Linked DNA regions of Kaistia algarum. The main gene of each other region encodes a partner of the protein of the gene in region 2 in a complex. Links are inferred from orthologs where the notes say so. Each region holds a gene or a part of one and is shown on either strand. Other genes may lie near its edges. The genes, in order: OSH05_RS17020 and pnp.

The links.
Region 1: the proteins of pnp (region 2) and OSH05_RS17020 are in contact, whole or in part, in a cryo-EM structure (PDB 9QH0), measured with the Escherichia coli proteins. The link is inferred for Kaistia algarum from one-to-one orthologs.

What each region holds. Positions count from the first base shown.
Region 1 is NZ_JAPKNJ010000002.1:809,142-819,564, reverse strand. The notes cover bases 4,798-8,116. They hold OSH05_RS17020 (Rne/Rng family ribonuclease), read right to left. Parts: upstream 7,749-8,116; coding sequence 4,998-7,748; downstream 4,798-4,997. In the rest of the region: OSH05_RS17040 (vitamin B12-dependent ribonucleotide reductase), read right to left, coding at 1-2,498; OSH05_RS17035 (hypothetical protein), read right to left, coding at 3,083-3,610; OSH05_RS17030 (Imm50 family immunity protein), read right to left, coding at 3,799-4,203; OSH05_RS17025 (NADH:ubiquinone oxidoreductase subunit NDUFA12), read right to left, coding at 4,263-4,667; OSH05_RS17015 (N-acetylmuramoyl-L-alanine amidase), read left to right, coding at 8,475-9,719; OSH05_RS17010 (penicillin-binding protein 1A), read left to right, coding at 10,040-10,423. UniProt on the Escherichia coli protein: Endoribonuclease that plays a central role in RNA processing and decay. Required for the maturation of 5S and 16S rRNAs and the majority of tRNAs. Also involved in the degradation of most mRNAs.
Region 2 is NZ_JAPKNJ010000001.1:1,980,048-1,990,145, forward strand. The notes cover bases 5,573-8,566. They hold pnp (polyribonucleotide nucleotidyltransferase), read right to left. Parts: upstream 8,141-8,566; coding sequence 6,005-8,140; downstream 5,573-6,004. Other genes in these bases: OSH05_RS09630 (alpha/beta hydrolase family protein), read right to left, coding at 5,573-5,641; rpsO (30S ribosomal protein S15), read right to left, coding at 8,335-8,566. Outside these bases: OSH05_RS09610 (ABC transporter ATP-binding protein), read right to left, coding at 1-1,465; OSH05_RS09615 (ABC transporter permease), read right to left, coding at 1,458-2,393; OSH05_RS09620 (ABC transporter permease), read right to left, coding at 2,403-3,317; OSH05_RS09625 (DMT family transporter), read right to left, coding at 3,496-4,374; more of OSH05_RS09630, read right to left, coding at 4,649-5,572; more of rpsO, read right to left, coding at 8,567-8,604; tRNA pseudouridine(55) synthase TruB, read right to left, coding at 8,823-9,758; 30S ribosome-binding factor RbfA, read right to left, coding at 9,762-10,098. UniProt on the Escherichia coli protein: Involved in mRNA degradation. Catalyzes the phosphorolysis of single-stranded polyribonucleotides processively in the 3'- to 5'-direction. Also involved, along with RNase II, in tRNA processing.

The DNA.
Region 1 (10,423 bases), on a different replicon or contig from region 2:
GCTCCTTCGAGCGTCATCGCGCCGCAGACATGGATGTTCGCCGCCTCGATCTCCTTCTTCGAGAAGCCGAGCGCGGCTAAGATCTCGAAGGCCGGGTCGTTCAGCTGCGCTTCGGTGAAGCCGATCGAGGTGAGGAATTCCTCACCGAGCGCCCATTTGTTGAAGACGAACTTGATATCGAAGGCCGAGGCGAGGGTGCCTTCCAGCTTCTCGAGCACCGCGTCGGTGAACCCCTTGGCCTTGAGGCTCGTGTGGTTGACGCCGGGCGCCTGCTTCAGCGAGCCATGGCCAACGGCATAGGCCTCGATCTCGGCGATCTGGTGCTCGGCATAGCCAAGCGTCCTGAGTGCCTCGGGCACGGCGCGGTTGATGATCTTGAAATAGCCGCCACCGGCCAGCTTCTTGAACTTGACCAGCGCGAAATCTGGCTCGATGCCGGTCGTGTCGCAATCCATGACGAGGCCGATCGTGCCGGTCGGCGCGACGACGGTCGCCTGCGCATTGCGATAGCCATGGGCCTCGCCAAGCGCCAGCGCCTTGTCCCAGGCCGCCTTGGCATGCGCACCCAGGCGAGCATCCTTGAGCGAGCCATGGTCAAGCGGAACCGGGAAGACGGAGAGGCCTTCATAGCCCTGCGTCTCGGCATGAGCGGCGCGGCGGTGATTGCGGATGACCTTGAGCATGGGCTCGCGGTTCTTGGCGAAGCCCGGGAACGGCCCGAGTTCCTTGGCCATCTCGGCCGAGGTCGCATAGGCGATGCCGGTCATGATCGCGGTCAGCGCGCCGCAGATGGCGCGGCCTTCAGCCGAGTCATAAGGGATGCCGTTGGTCATCAAGAGGCCGCCAATATTGGCGTAGCCGAGGCCGAGCGTGCGGAACTCGAACGAGCGTTCGGCGATCTCCTTCGACGGGAACTGCGCCATCAGCACCGAGATTTCGAGCACGACGGTCCAGAGCCGGCAGGCATGCTCATAATGATCGACGTCGAAGGAGCCATCCGGCGCGCGAAACTGAAGAAGATTCAGCGACGCCAGGTTGCAGGCCGTATCGTCGAGGAACATATATTCCGAGCACGGATTGGACGCGTTGATGCGCCCCGAGGCCGGGCTGGTGTGCCACTCGTTCATCGTGGTGTTGAAATGCAGTCCCGGATCCGCGGAGGCCCAGGCGGCATAGCCAATCTGTTCCCAAAGTTCGCGCGCCTTGAGCGTCTTGGCGACCTTGCCGTCGGTGCGGCGGATCAGCTTCCAGTCGCCATCGGTCTCGACGGCGCGCAGGAACTCGTCCGAGATCGAGACGGAATTGTTCGAATTCTGGCCCGAGACCGTCAGATAGGCTTCCGAGTCCCAATCGGTGTCGTAGATCGGGAAGTCGATGTCGGTGTAGCCCTGCTTGGCGAACTGGATGACGCGCAGGATATAGTTCTGCGGCACCATCGCCTTCTTGGCAGCCCGGATCTCGCGCTTCAGCGCCGGGTTCTTGGCTGGGTCGAAGCAATCATCGCCCGAGCCCTCACAATTGACGCAGGCCTTCAGGACCGCCTTGAGGTGTTGCGCATTGATCTTGGAGCCGGTGACCAGCGCCGCGACCTTCTGCTCCTCGCGCACCTTCCAGTTGATGTAGTTCTCGATATCGGGATGGTCGGCATTGACCACGACCATCTTGGCCGCCCGGCGCGTCGTGCCGCCCGACTTGATCGCGCCCGCCGCGCGGTCGCCGATCTTCAGGAAGCTCATCAGGCCCGACGACTTGCCGCCGCCCGAAAGCCGCTCGCCCTCGCCGCGCAGCGCCGAAAAATTGGAGCCGGTGCCGGAGCCATATTTGAACAGGCGCGCCTCACGCACCCAGAGGTCCATGATGCCGCCCTCATTCACGAGGTCGTCATTCACCCCCTGGATGAAGCAGGCATGCGGCTGCGGATGCTCGTAGGACGACTTCGACTTGGTGAGCTTGCCGGTCTTGTAGTCGACATAGAAATGGCCTTGGCTCGGCCCGTCGATGCCATAGGCCCAGTGCAGGCCGGTGTTGAACCATTGCGGGCTGTTCGGCGCCACCTTCTGCGTCGCCAGCATGAAGCGCAATTCGTCGAAGAAGGCCTGCGCGTCGGTCTCGCTATCGAAATAGCCGCCCTTCCAGCCCCAATAGGTCCAGGTGCCGGCGAGCCTGTCGAAGACCTGGCGGGAATCGACTTCGCCGACATAGCGCTCGCTCTCAGGGAGGGCGGCCAAGGCCTTCTCGTCGGCGACCGAGCGCCACAGGAAGGAGGGGACGTCGTTCTCCTCGACACGCTTCAACCGCGCCGGGACGCCGGCCTTACGGTAGTATTTCTGCGCGATGATATCCGCCGCCACCTGGCTCCAGCTCGACGGCACGGCAATGCCCTCGAGACGGAAAACGACCGAGCCATCCGGATTGCGGATCTCGCTCTTGGTCGTCCGGAACTCGATACCGGCATAGGCAGACTGCCCCTCGGTGGTGTAGCGACGTTCGATCCGCATCCTCGTCCAAGCCTCTTTCTTCAATAGCGGGAGCAACCCGCCACGGGCCGACCTCATCATAGGCCGACCATTGCCCTTGTCCAACGCGACCTGACGACTCTGGTTCATCCGAACCATCATCTTGTGGGTCAGCTTACGCAGGAACTCTAAATATAGTGTTTCTGTCCCGGTCAGACCAGCCGTCAGGCTGGAAATCCACGACAAAGAGGCACCGTTGCCGCGATCGTCACCAATCGCCGCCTGCCTCGTGATTACGCGTGAAGACCTGGAAAATCCGGACTGAAACGCTCCGGCGCGCATTCCAACGCTAACGAGCCAGAAGCTATGCCGAGTCCGACAAGAGCGTCAAGGAATGGTAGCCGACAAAACTTTTCCGCCTACATCTGGACAGGAAGGTGCATCTGTGGGCGGCGGCCCGTCGGGGCGGGCAGGGCATGGCGAAGAGCCGGGATTTCCGACGTTCCGCCCCCGCGGGCGCTCTGCGACGCCTTCACGACAGCCACGCGACGGGCTTCAGACTATCCTCTATTTCCACAGGCAGGCGGAATAGTTTGGACTGTGTCGAGCGGTGGATGGATCCCGAATCAACGACGGGCCGAGACGCCGCAGACGAAGTCGGCACTCCAGCGATCGGCGATCTGCCGCGCCTCGGCATTGGCATTGGGGCGGCTGCTATCGACGAGGCCAATGACGCAGGAGCGGCCCGAAGGCTCGATCCGGTAGACGACGAGACGGCTGCGATCAAGGCGGCCGATATTGGTTCCGGTCCAATAACGGATGATGGCGGCAATGGCGGTGGCCCGTCCGTTGCGACTGCGCAGGCGCCATTCGACCGTATCGCCTGCCTCGTGGAAGTCGCCGAGTCCGAGGACCTCGTCGGGGGTATCGGTGCCGAACCTGACCTCGGAACTATCCGGCTCGGCCGTCCAGACCACGTCGATCGGCCCCAGCCCGCGGCAGATCCGGACCTCGATGATGCCGGGCTCGGGCGTCTTGCCCTCCGGGCAACTCGCATAATCGAAGCGGGAATAGCGGCTGTCAAAAGTCCGCCCTTCGGCGGGCGGAGCGAGCGCCAGAACCGCCGCGAGCACGGCGAGGGCGGAACGAACCATGACAACCTCCAGCTCGGCGGCGATTCCGGCCGCGAACGGGGCGTTGCTATTCGAGCCGTCGGGATGGCGATATGATCGGCGTCACAGGGACAGGGGCGTGCGCCGATCGGCTCGGCTAGCGTTGTCAGATTGCCGTCCGGATCGAACCCGAACGTCGCGCTGCGGCCCTTCTCGCGGCCGAATTGTGATCAACCGCCAACAGCTTGTGCCCCGTCTATAGCTTCGTGGTCTACCCGGAGGCTGTTGGCGATGATTACGCCGCCTATCCCAAAGATCGAATGAAGTTCGATGCGATAGCCACGCTCGTCGCGCGATAGCGCCAGCCCAAAGATGACGTTTTGAGCGCTCCACTCACTCAGTTCCAAAGCAGAAATGCCTGCGAGGATGAAGCGAACGATGACGTGCCGATCGAGGATGAAGTAGCCTCGCTCATCGAGATCGGAGGTCATTTGCCACGTGTGAACGCGCAACACCGATTCTTCTGGGTCCCGTCTCAAATCGAGGCTGATGACCTCGGCATCGTGAAACGTTGGCCTCCCGCCAAACCAAGCGACTAGGTTTGACCATCCAGGGACATCGACTGTTTCACTCATCGAACGCCCGAAAGGCACAAGACAGCTTGACTGGAACGGAGCGTCCCCAAAAATCCGAACTAGGGCGTCCAGGCGTCGTAGTCGGCGGCGACGCGGGGGCGCTGGTCGGCGCCGACGATTGAGCCCTTGGGCCGATAGGCGAGGGGCGTACCGGTAGGGTTCGCCTTGTGCGGCTTCTGCCAATCGAGCGGCTTGTAGTCCTGGGAGGAGGGCGGCGTGTCGATGCGGTGGTGCATCCAGCCGTGCCAGCCGGTCGGAATCTTCGACGCCTCGGCATAGCCATTATAGATGACCCAGCGCCGTTCAGCCGATCCGCCGGCCGTGTGGTACTTGTCGGGCGTGCGGTAATAGGTGTTGCCGAATTCGTCGGTGCCGACCTTTTCGCCCTTGCGCCACGTAAAGAAGCGCGTGCCCATGGTCTGGCCGTTCCACCAGGTAAAGAGTTCGGTCAGGAACCAGCCCATCCGCGGCAGTCTCCGTTCAAGGTCCTGACAGCCTTATGGCGCCACGCGCTGGCCAAGTCAAAGCCCTCGGCCGGCGAGTCCCCGATCGACGCTCTCTTGCGCTCATCCGTCGCGGTGCGCCCCAAGAGACCGGCGGCCGCGACGTGCCTCGTCCTCGATCTTTGAAATGCAAAAGGCCCGCGCGAACCGCGCGGGCCTTTTGCACGACGGCCTAGATCGCCGTGCGTCCTACCGGACGCGAAGAGGCAATCTATCTCTTTGTCTTCGCATCGGATGGACCCGAAAACCGGATTCCACTTTTCGGTCCGATGCTCTAGCCGCTCGAAGCGTCTAGCGACGCTGCCACCAGCCGCCCCGCTTGGGCCGGCTGTCCTCGACTGGCGCCTCGGGCTCGGCCGGAGGCTGGGTATTGGGCCCGTCGACCATGGATTCGTCGTCTAGGCCTTCCGGATCGGCGCTCTGACGCGAGATCACATCCTCGGTGGTGATATGAAGTCCCTGGGCCTCGTCTTCGGGCTCATCGTCTTCCGTATCGCCGACCTCTGGCATGTCGAGTTCCGGCTGGTCGTCGATTGGGTCGAACAGCGGAACCTCCATCTCCCCGACATCGGCGACGGGGATATCGTCCGCGATCAGGCGGTCGCCGGCATCCTCGGGGTCGATGTCGCGAATGCCTTCCGGCTCGACTTCGATGAAGCCCTCGGACTGCACTTCGCCGGTTTCGTCGAGTTCGAGTGCCGCCTGTCCCGATTCGCCGGCTGCCTCGTCCTCGCTGCCCTCGACATCGCCGGGTGCCCGGCGGCCGCGACGGCCGCCCCGACGTCCGCGGCGGCGGCGGCGGCGGCCTTCCTCGGTGTCGTTCGCATCGCCGGCTTCACCCTCGCGGGCCTCGACCGGTTCAGCGTCGGCACTGTCTTCGCCGGCATCTTCGCCAGTCTCGTCGTCGGCGGTCTCTGCGTCGCCGGCTTCGCCTGCGGCGGCATCACCCGGCACGACAGCGCCGTCGGCACCCCGACGACGCCGACGACGGCGGCGCTTGCGGCGCGCTCCGTCTTCGCGCTCGGCGCTGGCCGTCGAGGGCTCAGTCTCGGTCGCCTCGGCTTCGACCTCGACCTCGGCTTCCTCTTCCGCCTCGGCGGCTTCCTCTTCCGGCTCGATCGAATCGGGCTGCACGATCACAGGCGGCGGCGCGGGCAACTCACGCGGCACGACGGGCTCGCCGCGCTCCAGCGTGTAATGCGCTGCGGAGGCAACGGTCTCGTCCGCCAGAATGGTGATCGAGATGCCGAAGCTCTGCTCGATCTCCGCGAGATGGGTGCGCTTCTGGTTGAGGATATAAAGCGCGACGACGGTGCGCGTGCGGATGATCAGATTGTGGGTCGCACCCTTGAGCAGGCCGTCCTCGATCGAACGCAACACATGCAGCGCGACCGATGCCGGCGCACGGACATGGCCGGTGCCATGGCAGTGCGGGCAGACCTCCATCGAGCTTTCGACGACGCCGGTGCGAATGCGCTGGCGCGACATTTCCATCAGGCCGAAATGCGAGATCCGGCCGACCTGGATGCGCGCGCGATCGTTCTTCAGCGCCGTCTTGAGCTTGTTCTCGACCGCCCGGTTGTTGCGCTTCTCCTCCATGTCGATGAAGTCGATGACGATAAGGCCGGCGAGATCGCGCAGGCGCAACTGGCGCGCCACTTCCTCGGCCGCTTCCAGATTGGTCTGGTAGGCGGTGTCTTCGATATTGTGCTCGCGCGTCGAGCGGCCCGAATTCACATCGATGGCGACGAGCGCCTCGGTCTGGTTGATCACCAGATAGCCGCCGGACTTCAGCGTTACCTGGGGTGAGAACATCGCGTCGAGCTGCGCCTCGACGGCGTAGCGCGCGAAGATCGGCTGCGTCTCGCGATAGGGCTGAACATTCTTGGCATGACTCGGCATGAGCATGCGCATGAAGTCCTTGGCCTCGCGATAGCCGTCATCGCCGGCGACGAGAACCTCGTCGATGTCCTTGTTGTAGAGATCACGGATCGACCGCTTGATCAGGCTGCCTTCCTCATAGACGAGGGTCGGCGCCGCCGAACGCAGCGTCAGCTCACGGACATTCTCCCAAAGGCGCAGCAGATATTCAAAGTCGCGCTTGACCTCGGCCTTGGTGCGCGAGGCGCCGGCCGTCCGGAGGATGACGCCCATGCCTTCCGGCACTTCGAGATCCTGCGCGACTTCCTTAAGCCGCTTGCGGTCGGCCGTGTTGGTGATCTTGCGCGAAATGCCGCCGCCGCGGGCCGTGTTCGGCATCAGCACGGAATAACGACCGGCGAGCGAGAGATAGGTGGTGAGCGCCGCGCCCTTGTTGCCGCGCTCTTCCTTCACGACCTGGACGAGCAGCACCTGGCGGCGCTTGATCACTTCCTGAATCTTGTATTGGCGGGCACGGGCGCGCCGCCGCTCCGGAAGCTCCTCGAGCGCGTCCTCGGCACCGACCGATTCGACCTGGTCCTCGGGATGCTCTTCCTCGGCGCCGACCTCTTCGACATGGCTGTCGGAAGCGGGCGCGTCGAGTTCGGGATGATCGTTGTCCGTGCCTTCCGCGTCGTTGGTCTCGGTCCCCTCGGAAGCGGCCGACGCTTCGTCGGACGAACGCGCTTCATCGGAGGCAGTGCCCTCCGCTGGCTCGCCACTTTCGGACGGTGATTCGGAAACCTGGTCGGATCCGGCTGCGGCCTGGCGGCTCGACGAACGGGGCTGGCGGCGAGCGCTCTGGCGCGTCGCCCGCTCTTCCGCCTCGCGCTCTTCAGCCTCTTCGGCGTCGATCAGCGCCTGACGGTCGGCGACGGGAATCTGGTAATAGTCCGGGTGGATTTCGGAAAAAGCCAGGAAGCCGTGGCGATTGCCGCCATATTCGACAAAGGCGGCCTGCAGCGACGGCTCGACGCGCGTGACCTTGGCTAGATAGATATTGCCACGCAGCTGCTTGCGGCTCGCGGACTCGAAGTCGAATTCCTCGACCCGGTTGCCGCGCACCACCACCACCCGAGTCTCCTCGGGATGGGTGGAATCGATGAGCATCTTGTTCGCCATATTGAAAACTCTCCGGGGCCTCCGCGCGCGAGGCTGCGGCCGGCGCAGTGCGCCGATGCCGCGCTGGTCGCGCGGAGACGATTATGGGGGAAGAAGAAGGATAGGAGCGCGCGTTCCCCCGCCGGACCCATCGACGCCCCGGCGCCGGAACGGTCCGGTACCTTGCTGGCGGAGAGGGGAAATATCGGCAGAACCATGAATACGCGCTTGAAACCTGTACTTCGCGGGGGCGCGGGGACGGCGCCTCCAAGGGGAGACAGGCGAGCCTAGCAAGCCCGCTGTCTTGACCGCAGGCGACCCTCAAAATGCGCGTGGAAAATAGGAACGCCATGCGCGGCGAGGATGCCTGTCCCATCCTCCGACCGAGCACCAGTTTGAGCGCAAGACATTCGCAAGACAACCAAGGCCTAGCCTCTGGCCTGACTGTCCCTCGTAGCCCCACCGCATCGCACCGGATTTGCCACTTATGCGGCGTACCGGTTGGAGGATGAATTCCGTCGTTCCTTTTAGGCAACAGGACGATTCTTGGCAAGGTTCTTGAAATCGGGGCCGGCAGCTGGGAAGACGGGCGATCGGAAGCGCTCGCGTGAAGTTTGGGTTAACCATTCACGCCTAATCGTCTACATAGCGGTGGTCCGCCACGGCGGACAGATCGAACCAGCGGAACGCATGCAGAAGCGACGCATAACATCGGCCGGATCCTTGTTCCGGTGGGTCGGACGGATCGTGGCTACGGCTTGCGCGGTCGCGCTGCTGTCGGCCGCGCCGGCCAATAGTGCGCCTGCGATTACGGCCGATCCGGCGGCTTCCGAAGTGGTGGCTCACGACGCGCGGATCGTTGGCGACGACCAGCGCACGCGCTTTGTTATGGATTTGAGCGAGGCAACGGACGTTTCAGTGTTCGTTCTCGACGAGCCGGATCGGGTGGTCATCGATCTGCCGCGGGTTCGGTTCGCGCTGCCGGACGGGGCGGGAGCCTCGGGCAAGGGTCTCGCCTCGGCGTTCCGCTACGGCATGATATCGGCCGGCAAGTCCCGCATCGTCCTCGACCTGACAGCTCCGGTCTCCGTCGACAAATCCTTCGTTCTGCCGCCGGCCGGCGACCAGCCGGCGAAACTCGTCGTCGACATGGTGCCGACGACCCGTGAGGCGTTCGCCGACGCCGTCCGCACCTATCGAAGCGCCGAGAAGGCTGCCGTTGCGGCCCAGGAGGCGACGGCTCCGGCGGCGCCCGCGCAGGCTTCTGACGGCCGGCTGCGGATTGTCATCGATCCGGGTCATGGCGGCATCGATTCCGGTGCGATCGCCAAGTCGGGCACGATGGAGAAGGACATCGTCCTCTCTTTCGCCGAAATTCTTGAGGCCAAGCTGGCGGCGGACGGGCGCTATGATGTGTCGATGACGCGGAGCGACGATACCTTCGTCTCGCTCGGCGGCCGCGTCGCCTTCGCCCGCGCCCGCCGTGCCGACCTCTTTGTCTCCATCCACGCCGATTCGTTCTGGGGCGGCGACGTGCGGGGCGCAACGATCTACACGCTGTCGGAAAAGGCCTCGGACCGCATGGCGGCGCAGATCGCCGAATCGGAAAACAAGTCCGATATTCTTGCCGGCGTTGCCATCACCGAGGATACCAACGAGGTCTCGGACATTCTGATCGATCTCGCGCGCCGGGAGACGAAGAATTTCGCAGTCGTCTTCGCGCGCAATATGATCAAGGAACTCGGTCCCAAGGTGCACTTCTTCAAGCACGCGCACCAGCAGGCCGGGTTCGTTGTCCTGAAGGCCCCGGACGTGCCCTCTGCGCTGGTCGAGCTTGGTTATTTGTCGAACCCGGATGACGAGAAGTTGCTGAAATCCACCGAATGGCAGCAGAGCACCGCCACGGCGATGAAGCAGGCGATCGACAGCTATTTCCGCATGCGGGTGGCTCAGTCGACGGGCAGCATCACGCCGGCGGCGTCGACGCCATGAGGGCTGTTGCCGCGAGGACACGGCGGGCGGCCGCGGCCGGCTGGAGGCGAGTGCGCCCCACAATCTCCACAAATCGGCTGGAAGAGAGACCATATCGGGTCTATCGAAACCGGACGATTGGGTTGGAGCCTGGAAGTGCCGAACCTTTGCGGAAGCTACTCGACGATAGTCGGCACCTGGAATGGGTCGCGCGCTCCGTCTGACACGAGTCAGCTGCCGGGAGGCGTTGCTTTCGGGCCGGAATGGAATTCTGACCGGGATTCGTCCTTTCGGCAGGCCGGTTTGCCGAGGATGGCGGATCGACGGGGAACGCGAGCGACATGTTTCTGCGACTGATCGGCTATTTATTTGGGATAGGCGCCGTGTTTTTTCTGGTGGTTGCAGCGGGTGTGGCCTGGTACGTCTCGAGTCTGACGGGCGGCCTGCCATCGGTTGAGGTTCTGGCGAAGTATGAGCCGCCGGTAACCACGCGGATCCACGCGGCCGACGGCCAGCTCGTGGCCGAATATGCCCGCGAGCGGCGGCTCTATCTGCCGATCCAGGCCGTTCCCGACCGCGTCAAGGCAGCGTTCATCTCGGCTGAAGACAAGAATTTCTACGAGCATTCCGGCCTCGACTATTACGGCATCTTACGCGCCGGCCTGCAGAATATCTCGGCGCTCTCCTCGAACGGCCGCATGATCGGCGCCTCGACGATCACCCAG
Region 2 (10,098 bases):
CGATGACGCGGTCGGCGAAATCGCGCACGACCGGCAGGTCATGGGCGATGAACAGATAGGAGAGGCCAAACTCGCGACGCAGCCCCTCGAGCAGTGCGATGACCTGCGCCTGGATCGAGACGTCGAGCGCCGAAACCGCCTCGTCGCAGACGATCAGCTTCGGGTTCATCGCCAGGGCGCGGGCTATGGCGATGCGCTGCCGCTGGCCGCCGGAGAACTGATGCGGATAGCGCGCCGCCATGTCGGCCGTCAGCCCGACCTTGACCAGCAGTTCGGCCACCCGCTCCCGCCAGGCGGCCCGGGGCAGGATGTCGGGATGGATCACCCAGGCTTCCGCGATGAGCTGGAACACAGTCATGCGCGGATGGAGGCTCTGGGTCGGATCCTGGAAGACCATCTGCAGATCGCGACGGAGCGCGAACAATTCGCGCGCGCCCATCGTGATCAGGTCGTTGCCGCGATAGAGGACGCGGCCGGCATCCGGGTCGTCGAGGCGCAGGATCGCTCGGGCCAGCGTCGACTTGCCCGAGCCGCTCTCGCCCACCACCGCCACGGTCTCGCCCGGCATGATCGTGAGGTCGACGCCCTGCAGCGCATGGAAGGCGCCAAAGCGCTTGTGCAGTCCTTCCACCCGCAGCAGCGGCTCGCCGCTCCTGTCGCGCTCGGCGGGCATGACGCCCTTGCCGGGGGCGGCGGCGATCAGCTTGCGGGTATAGGGGTGCTGCGGATCGCGATAGACCTCGGCTGCCTGGCCGGTCTCGACGATGCTGCCGCCGTTCATCACCACGACGCGATCGGCGATCTCCGCCACCACGCCGAGGTCATGAGTGATCAGCAGGAGCCCCATGCCGGTCTCCTGCTGCAATTCCTCAAGCAGTGCCAGGACCTGCGCCTGCACGGTCACGTCGAGCGCCGTCGTCGGTTCGTCGGCAATCAGGATGTCGGGCTTGCAGGCGAGCGCCATCGCGATCATCAGGCGCTGGCGCTGGCCGCCCGAGAACTGATGCGGATAGCGGCTCATCGCTCGCTCCGGGTCGGGAATGCCGACGCGCGTCAGCAATTCCAGCGTCCTGGCGCGCGCCTTTTCCCGAGGCTCGCCATGCGTCGTCATCATTTCGGCGATTTGCCAGCCGGCGGAATAGACCGGATTGAGGTGGGCGAGCGGATCCTGGAAGATCATGGCGATGCGGGCGCCGTTGATCGCGCGCCTCGCCTCGGCGGACATCGCCAGCATGTCCTTTCCGTTGAGCAAGATCGCGCCGCTCGTGATGCGGCCCGGCGGCATGTCGATCAGGTTCATCACCGCCGCGGCGGAGACCGACTTGCCCGAGCCGCTCTCGCCGAGGATCGCCAGAGTCTCGCCCCGATCGAGATGCCAGCTCACATTGCGGACGGCCTGCACCGTGCCGGCGGCCGTGTGGAACTCCACCGACAGATCGCGCACTTCCAGAAGGTGATCAGCCATTGCGGCGTCCTCCCATTTCGAGCCGCCATCTTTGTGCCGGGTCGAGCGCGATGCGCATCCAGTTGGAGAGAAGGTTCAGCGACAATGTCGTCAGGATGATCGCGAGGCCGGGCCAGAACGACAGCCACCAGGCCGTGGTCAGGTAGGGCCGGCCCTGCGACACCATCAGGCCCCAGGTGATCTCCGGTGCCTGAATGCCGATGCCGAGAAAGGACAGCGCCGATTCCGCCAGCATGACATAGGCGAAGTCGAGCGTGGCGATGGTGACGAGCGTGGGCAGAACCATCGGCAGGATGTGGCGGAAGAGAATCCGCCGGTCCGAGGCGCCCATGACCCTGGCCGCCTGCACGAACATGCGCTCGCGCAGTTCGAGCACCTCGGCGCGGGTGGTGCGCAGGTAGATCGGGATGCGGGTGATTGCCAGAACGAGCACGATATTGGCGATCGAGGGCTCCAGCATGTAGAGCACGACCACGGCAAGCAGAAGCGAGGGGAAGGACATGATCACGTCCCCGAGGCGCAGTATCCACTGTGCCGCGCGGCGGCGGCTGTAGCCCGCGACGAGACCGAGCGCGCAGCCGACGATCGAGGAGGCCAGTACCGCTGCGCCGGCGACGAGCAGGGTGTTCTGCGCCGCCACGACGATCCGCGCCAGGAGCGGCCGGCCGAGCGCATCGGCGCCAAGAACATAGAGCCAGCCCCGCGCCAGCTCGAACGGGGCGGCGTTGCGGCCGCGCAGGTTCTGCTTGATCGCCGCCGTCTCCAGCAAGGCCGGGCCGAAGATCGCGCAAAGCACCGCGATGAGCAGGAACAGCGCTGCGCAGAAGGCGAACTTGTCGGCCCACAACATGGCGAGCCACCGCGCGGCCGCGCTTTCCGGTCTCCGCCCCGTGGGTTTGGTTTGCGTATCGGCTCGGGTCTCGCTCATGGCCATCGCTCAATACCGGATGCGGGGATCGAGCAGCACATAGGCAAGGTCGATCACGAGGTTCATGAGGAAGATGGCGACGGCCGAGACCATGATAGCGGCCATGACTACCGAGAAGTCGCGCAGCAGGACCGAATCGATCATCAGCTTGCCGATGCCGGGAAAGCCGAAGATGGTCTCGACCACGACAGCGCCGTTCAGGATCGCCGCCGCCTGGTCGCCGATCACTGTGATCACCGGCAGCATGGCGTTGCGAAGGGCGTGGATGAAGATGATCGGCATCGTCCGCACGCCCTTGGCCCGCGCCGTCTTCACATAGGGCGAGGTCAGGACCGAGATCATCGCGCCGCGCACGACCTGCAGGATCAGGCCGAAGGGCCGGATGAAGAGCACCGAGACCGGCAGGATCCAATGCGCTGCCGTGCCGGTACCCGAGGTGGGCAGCCAGTGGAGATGGACCGCGAAGATGACGATCGCGACGATCGCGATCCAGAAATCCGGGGCTGATGCGCCGATGAGCGAGAAGAAGGTCGCGATCCGATCGAAGATGCCGCCGACGCGAAAGGCCGCGAGGGAGCCGATGATGATCGCCGCCGCCGTCACGCAGCTCATGGTGATCACCGCCAGCCACAGCGTCCAGCCGAAGGCATGCAGCACGACATCCATGGCGGGGCGGGCCTGCCGGAGCGACTGGCCGAAATCGCCATGCGCCAGATCGGCGGCATAGCGGCCGAACTGCACGATCAGCGGATCGTTGAAGCCGTGGATCTCCCGGAACTGCTCGCGCGCCGCGACCGAGGCGTCGAGCGGCAGATAGAGATCCGTCGGATCGCCGGTCAGCCGCGACAGGAAGAAGACGAGGATGACGAGACCGAGCAGCGAGACGCCGCTGGCGAGCGCCCGCTTTCCGATGAATGTTCCCATGCCCACCCTCCTCCCTTGGGTGTCGGCGGATGGGCGAGCCCGTCCCTCCAGGCCGGCCCGCCGCCGCGATAGCGCAAGGCGGCTCACCCTCGATCGGGCCGGCCACCGGTGCATTCCCTGCTTAATTGAAATATTAGTGCATCTAAGATTTTTGTGAAAGCCCTTTTCCAGCACGAGGTCACGGGGCGTCGTCAAACCGCCGGCGCAGCAGCCGCGACCCACCGGCTAAGGCCAGCGGAGCGGCGCAGATGATGGCGGCGCCGATCCATGTCGACGTCGTTGCGACTTCCCCGAAGAGGAGGAACGCAAGGAGCGCGACGATCGGCAGGCGCAGGAAATCGAGCGGTGCCAGGAACGAGGCATCGGCCATGCCGAAGGCGCGGGTGATCAGCGTCATATTCAGCGCGCCGAGCCCGCCCTGTAGCGCGAGCAGCGCCAATTGCCAGGGCGAGGGCGTGACCCAGACCGGCAGCGCGACGATGAGGCCGATCGGCGCCATGGCCAGCAGGTTCCACGCGACCAGCCGGTCGGTCGTGTCGTTAAGGGCCATACGGCGCAGCATCAATTGGATGATCGCCGTCAGCACCGCACCGGCCAGGGCGAACAGGAGCCAGGGATCGAAACCGGTGACGCCGGGGCGGATGATGATCATGATGCCTGCGAATCCGGCCAGCACGGCGAGGATACGCCCGATGCCGATCTGCTCGCCGAGAAAGAGCCAGGCGCCGAGGATCAGGAAGATCGGCATGGAGAAATTGATCGCCGTCGCATCGGCCAGCGGGGCATGCATGAAAGCGACGAACAGCGAGACCAGCGCGGCGAGCTTCAGGCCGGCGCGCAGAGCATGCAGCCAGCGATAGGGCGAGGCGCGCAGGTCCACCTGCGTTACGATCCAGGGCAGCAGCACCAGAAGGCCGAAGAAGGCGCGAAAGAAGCCGATGATCAGCGGATGGACGCCATGGGCGAGCGTGCGCACGATGGCCGCGTCGAGCCCGTTCAGGAAGGCGGCCGCTATCATCATCAGGGCGGCCAGGGTGGCACGGCGCTGCCGCGTCATGGCCGGGAACGGATCGCTGACGGCCATGGCTCAGCCCGGATTGGCGCCGGAAACCGCCACAAGTCACGTCCCCGATCGAGCGGCCATCTTCGACACATGTGCTGTCTCCTCCGTTCCCGGAGGTTATTCAACTCGTGGCCGCACATCCATATCTGAAATACAAAAATATCAGATGGCGGGCCAACACCTCGTCGTGCTGAGCCGGAGAGAAGCCCGAGCGGTTCTCGTACACGCGATGGACGGGTATCGGGCTTCGCCGCAAAGCGCGCCGACGTCAATTCGTCAAACGCGGCGGCGGCTCGGGCATTGTCTTCATCGTCGCGAGGATTGTCTCGGTACTGGCGCCAGCGGCACACATTTCATTGGCCGTCTCGCCGAAATCCACCAGATCATGATGCCGCTCGTCGGTTGCGCGCCGGAGGGGAATAAGCCAGGCCGAATGGCCGCGCGCCACCAAGCCCTCGAAATAGAGCGTCTGGGACGAGAACGGGACGTTCGTCTCACGCGGATCGCCGATGATGAAGATCCGGCGCGCGGGGTCAGCCTGGATCTTGTCGAGCGAGACGTAGGGGTCGAAGCGCGTCAGCTTGTCGCCCGGCTTGATCAGTCCGCGCGCCTCCAGATAGGTCCGATAGGCCGAGGCACCGGAGGAGATGACGGCGCAGCGCACGTCGTCCCGCCGGGCCAGCAGTTCCGCGACGATCGTGCCACCGCCGCTATGCCCGCCGAGCGCCCATGACTGAATTCCGTAGCGCTTGCTGAGGCCATCGAGTGCGGCATTCACGAGGTCGGCCTCGATCGGCCGGCCGCGCATCGTGTAGTGCTTGCCGGAACTGCCATAGGTTCCCGGCCGTCCGAGGAAGATCGACGGCACACCGAAGCGATCGGCAAGCCTTTGCTCCTGCGCGACCATGACGGCGGGACCAAAACCCTTCTGCCGCTTGTCGGCGTTGCGGCCGCCCGGTCCCAGCACATCGCCGTTCAGCCAGATGGCGGCGATCGGATTGGGACCGGGCCCGGTCTTGAGGCCAGCCGCGAAATATCGCAGGCATGCCGGCTGCCCGTCGGCCTCCACCCAGATCGCCGTTTCGTTCTTCTCCAGGGCCGCGCACTCCGACCGGCTGAGCTGGATTCCATCGACGACGGCGACGGGATCGAAGAACTGACTCTCCGGCCGAGACTGCGCGAAGGACGGGATCGCAGGTCCGGCTATGGCGAACAATACCGCCAGAACCAGGGTTCTTCGGAGATTCAGGAAAGTGGGCATCGATTGGCTCCAAGGACGGGAGCCTGCATCAAACCGTTAGACTTTGATCTGAAATTGACCGTTTTGGCGCATCCGACGACAGCGTTAATGAAACCTGGCCATGCCGTTTCCGGCATTCAAGCTGTTCCGTGCTTCATGGGATCGAAGAGCGGTGACATGTCTATTGCCCAGCTCACTTCCTTCACGCGCACCAATGCCACTCGCTAAAGATGGTCCAAGTGGCCGTCTCTGGCTTCCTCGCGCTCCGTGCTCGCTCCGTCCTGGCGGAACCGATCGCGCGAAGCCTCCTGATCGACGAGCCCGAAACGCAAAAGGCCCCGGCGATCGCTCGCCGGGGCCTTTGTCATGGTCGGAAGCGGGAGATTACTCCGCGGCGGATTCCGCCTTGTCTTCCTTGATTTCCTGGCCGGTGGTCTGGTCGACCATCTTCATCGACAGGCGGACCTTGCCGCGCTCGTCGAAGCCGAGCAGCTTAACCCAGACCTTGTCGCCTTCCTTGACCACGTCCTGCGTCTTGGCGACGCGCTGGCTGGAAAGCTGCGAGATGTGGACGAGACCGTCCTTGGCGCCGAAGAAATTGACGAAGGCGCCGAAATCGACGGCCTTCACAACGGTGCCCTGGTAGATCTGGCCGACCTCCGGCTCAGCGGCGATGCCGCGGATCCAGTTCAGCGCGGCGGTGATCGCCTTGCCGTCCGAGGAGGCGACCTTGACGGTGCCGTCGTCCGAGATGTCGATCTTGGCGCCGGTCTTCTCGACGATCTCGCGGATGACCTTGCCGCCCGAACCGATCACTTCACGGATCTTGTCGGTCGGAATCTGGATCACTTCGATGCGCGGCGCATGCTCGCCGAGCGAGGGGCGCGCCGAGGTCAGGGCCTTCGACATCTCGCCGAGGATATGGGCACGACCGCCCTTCGCCTGGTCGAGGGCGACCTTCATGATCTCCTCGGTGATGCCGGCGATCTTGATGTCCATCTGCAGCGAGGTGACGCCAAGCTCGGTGCCGGCGACCTTGAAGTCCATGTCGCCGAGATGATCCTCGTCGCCGAGGATGTCGGAGAGAACCGCATAGCGGTCGCCTTCGAGGATCAGGCCCATGGCGATGCCCGCCACCGGACGCTTCAGCGGCACGCCGGCATCCATCAGCGACAGCGAGGTGCCGCAGACGGTGGCCATCGAAGACGAACCATTCGACTCCGTGATCTCGGAGACGACGCGGAGCGTGTAGGGGAATTCATGATGGTTCGGCAGGACCGGGCGCACGGCGCGCCAGGCGAGCTTGCCATGACCGATTTCGCGGCGGCCGGGCGAACCCATGCGGCCGGTCTCGCCGACCGAATAGGGCGGGAAGTTGTAGTGCAGCAGGAAGGTTTCCTTGTAGGTGCCTTCCAGCGCGTCGATGAACTGCTCGTCATCGCCCGTGCCGAGCGTCGCAACCACGAGAGCCTGCGTCTCGCCGCGGGTGAAGATCGCCGAACCATGGGTGCGCGGCAGGACGCCGACTTCCGAAACGATCGGGCGAACCGTCGTCAGGTCGCGGCCATCGATGCGGCTCTTGGTGTCGAGGATATTCCAGCGGACGATCTTCGCCTGCAATTCCTTGAAGACGGCGCCGATCTTTTCCTTGTCGAAGCGCGGCTCCTGCCCTTCCGGGAAGAAATGCGCCATCACCTTCGCCTTGACGGCGTCGACGGCGGCGTAGCGCTCCTGCTTGACGGTATTCTTGTAGGCGGCGCGCAGTTCGGTCTCGGCAATGCCGAGCATTTCGGTCTCGATCGCCGAAAGATCGGGAGCTACGAAATCGCGCGGCTCCTTGGCGGCCTTCTCGGCGAGCGCGATGATCGCGTCGATCACCGGCTGGAAGCCGCGATGGCCGAACATGACGGCGCCGAGCATCGTGTCCTCGGAAAGCTCCTGCGCTTCCGATTCCACCATCAGCACCGCATCGCCCGTACCGGCGACGACGAGGTCGAGCTTGGAATTCTCATGCTGGTCGAGCAGCGGGTTCAGGACGAACTCGCCATCGATCAGGCCGACGCGGGCGGCGCCGACCGGGCCCATGAAGGGCACGCCGGAAAGCGTCAGAGCGGCCGAGGCGGCGACGAGTGCGACGATATCGGGATCGTTCTCGAGATCATGCGACAGAACCGTCGCGACGACCTGCGTCTCACAGCGGAAGCCTTCGGCGAAAAGCGGGCGGATCGGCCGGTCGATGAGACGCGAGGTCAGCGTCTCCTTCTCCGACGGACGGCCTTCGCGCTTGAAGAAGCCGCCGGGGATCTTGCCGGCTGCGAAGGTCTTTTCCTGGTAGTTCACGGTCAGCGGGAAGAAGTCGATTCCCGGCTTGGCCTGTTTGGCGGCGACGACGGTCGCCAGCACGGTGGTCTCGCCATAGGTGGCGAGCACGGCACCGTCGGCCTGGCGGGCGATCTTGCCGGTTTCGAGAACGAGGGTGCGTCCGCCCCACTCGATTTCGACGCGTTGTGTATCGAACATGGCTGTTCCTATCCTTGGCGGATGCCTCGGCTCAGCCATGGACAAGATGACGAGAGGCTTTCGGTTCACACCCGAAAGCGTCCGGCAATCCTGCCATGGCTCGGGCTGTCATCCGCGAACCAGTCGCGCGGCAGCCCCATGCCGCCGCGCCGTACAATTCTCGTCTTCCGGATACGGGCCTCGGCCCGATCCGCTCAGCGACGCAGGCCGAGGCGCTCGATCAGCGACTTGTAGCGGGCTTCCTCGACCTTCTTCACATAGTCGAGAAGGCTGCGGCGCTGGCTGACCATCTTCAGGAGGCCGCGGCGGGAGTGATTGTCCTTGCCGTGGGTCTTGAAATGCTCGGTCAGATTGGCGATCCGCTCGGAAAGAACGGCGACCTGCACCTCCGGCGAGCCCGTATCGTCGGGTCCGGTGGCGTATTCCTTGATCAATTCCTGCTTGCGAGCAGCTGTGATCGACATCGGGGCATCCCTTTCGTGATTGGGGTTCCGGCAGGAGCCGGAGCTTCGTCGACGCGCGGCCTCGTTCGGGTCCACGCGCTCGCCGGTCTCGGGGCGGCCAGTGCCGGGATGTCGTCCAGCACGGTCGCCGCGCAAACGGCTAAACCCCGGATGGCCGCAGGGCCGTCCGGGAGCGGGCGACATATGCACGATATGGCGTGCCATGACCAGCGGAATGTTCAGGCGGCAGAATGGGTTTCCGGCGGGAACACCCGGGACGGGAGAAACTCGCCGCGCTCGATTTCGCCGATAGCCACGAGCACGCCCTTGTGGGTTGCATAGCAGGTCTCGCCGTTGGCGGCTTCCGGGCGACCGCGCAGGATGAAGCCTTGGCCATTGCGCAGGCGAGCCGCCTCGCTATCGGAGGCCCGGACCTCGGTGAGTTCGGCGAGTGCCGCTTCGATCGGCGTCAGCTGGGGTGCGACGGCCTCGGGGCCGCCTTCCTCATGCATCGTGCGTAGATCGTCGAGCCGGATCATCGAAGCCTCGTCAAACGGCCCGACCATCAGGCGGCGGAGCTGCACGACATGGGCATGCGTTCCCAGCGCACGCCCCAGATCCCTTGCAATCGCTCGGACGTAAGTGCCCTTGCCGCATTCCGCCTCGAATATGGTCGTATCGGTATCCGGCAGGTCGACGATCTCCAGCCGGTGCACCTGAACGGGCCGGGCATCGAGCTCGACGACTTCGCCTTCGCGGGCGAGGTCATAGGCGCGGTCGCCATCGACCTTGATGGCGGAGAACGCCGGTGGTGTCTGGAGAATCTCGCCGATAAAGTCTGGAAGCGCCGCCTCGATCGCCGCGCGATCCGGGCGGTGATCCGAGCGGGCGACAATGTCGCCCTCCGCATCGTCCGTCGCCGTCTCTTCGCCCCAACGCACGGAGAAGGAATAGACCTTTCGCCCGTCCATGACATAGGGGACGGTCTTGGTCGCCTCGCCGAGCGCGATCGGCAGCATGCCGGTCGCCAGCGGATCCAGCGTACCCGCATGTCCGGCCTTCTGGGCATCGAACAGCCGGCGTATGACGGCCACAGCCTGCGTCGACGTGATGCCGAGCGGCTTGTCGAGGATCAGCCAGCCGGAAACCGGCCGGCCCTTCTTGCGGCGGGCCATGGCTCAGTCTTCGTCGCTGTCGGATTCAGGCTTCGCCGCCTCGATGTCGTGGCGCACGATCGGATCGGAGCGCAGCAGCGCGTCAATGCGCGATCCCTCGGCAAAGGAGGTATCGACACGAAAGCGCAGATCCGCCGCGAATTTCATGTTCACGCGCCGCGCCACCTCGCCGCGCAGGAACTTCCTGTGCAGTTCCAGCGCCGCGACGACGCCTTCGGCGTTCTGGCCGCCAAGCGGCATGACATAGGCCGTCGCAACCTTGAGGTCCGGCGAAAGGCGGACCTCCGGGACCGTGACGATCACGCCCTCGAGCGCAGGCTCGCGGAGTTCGCCGCGAGCC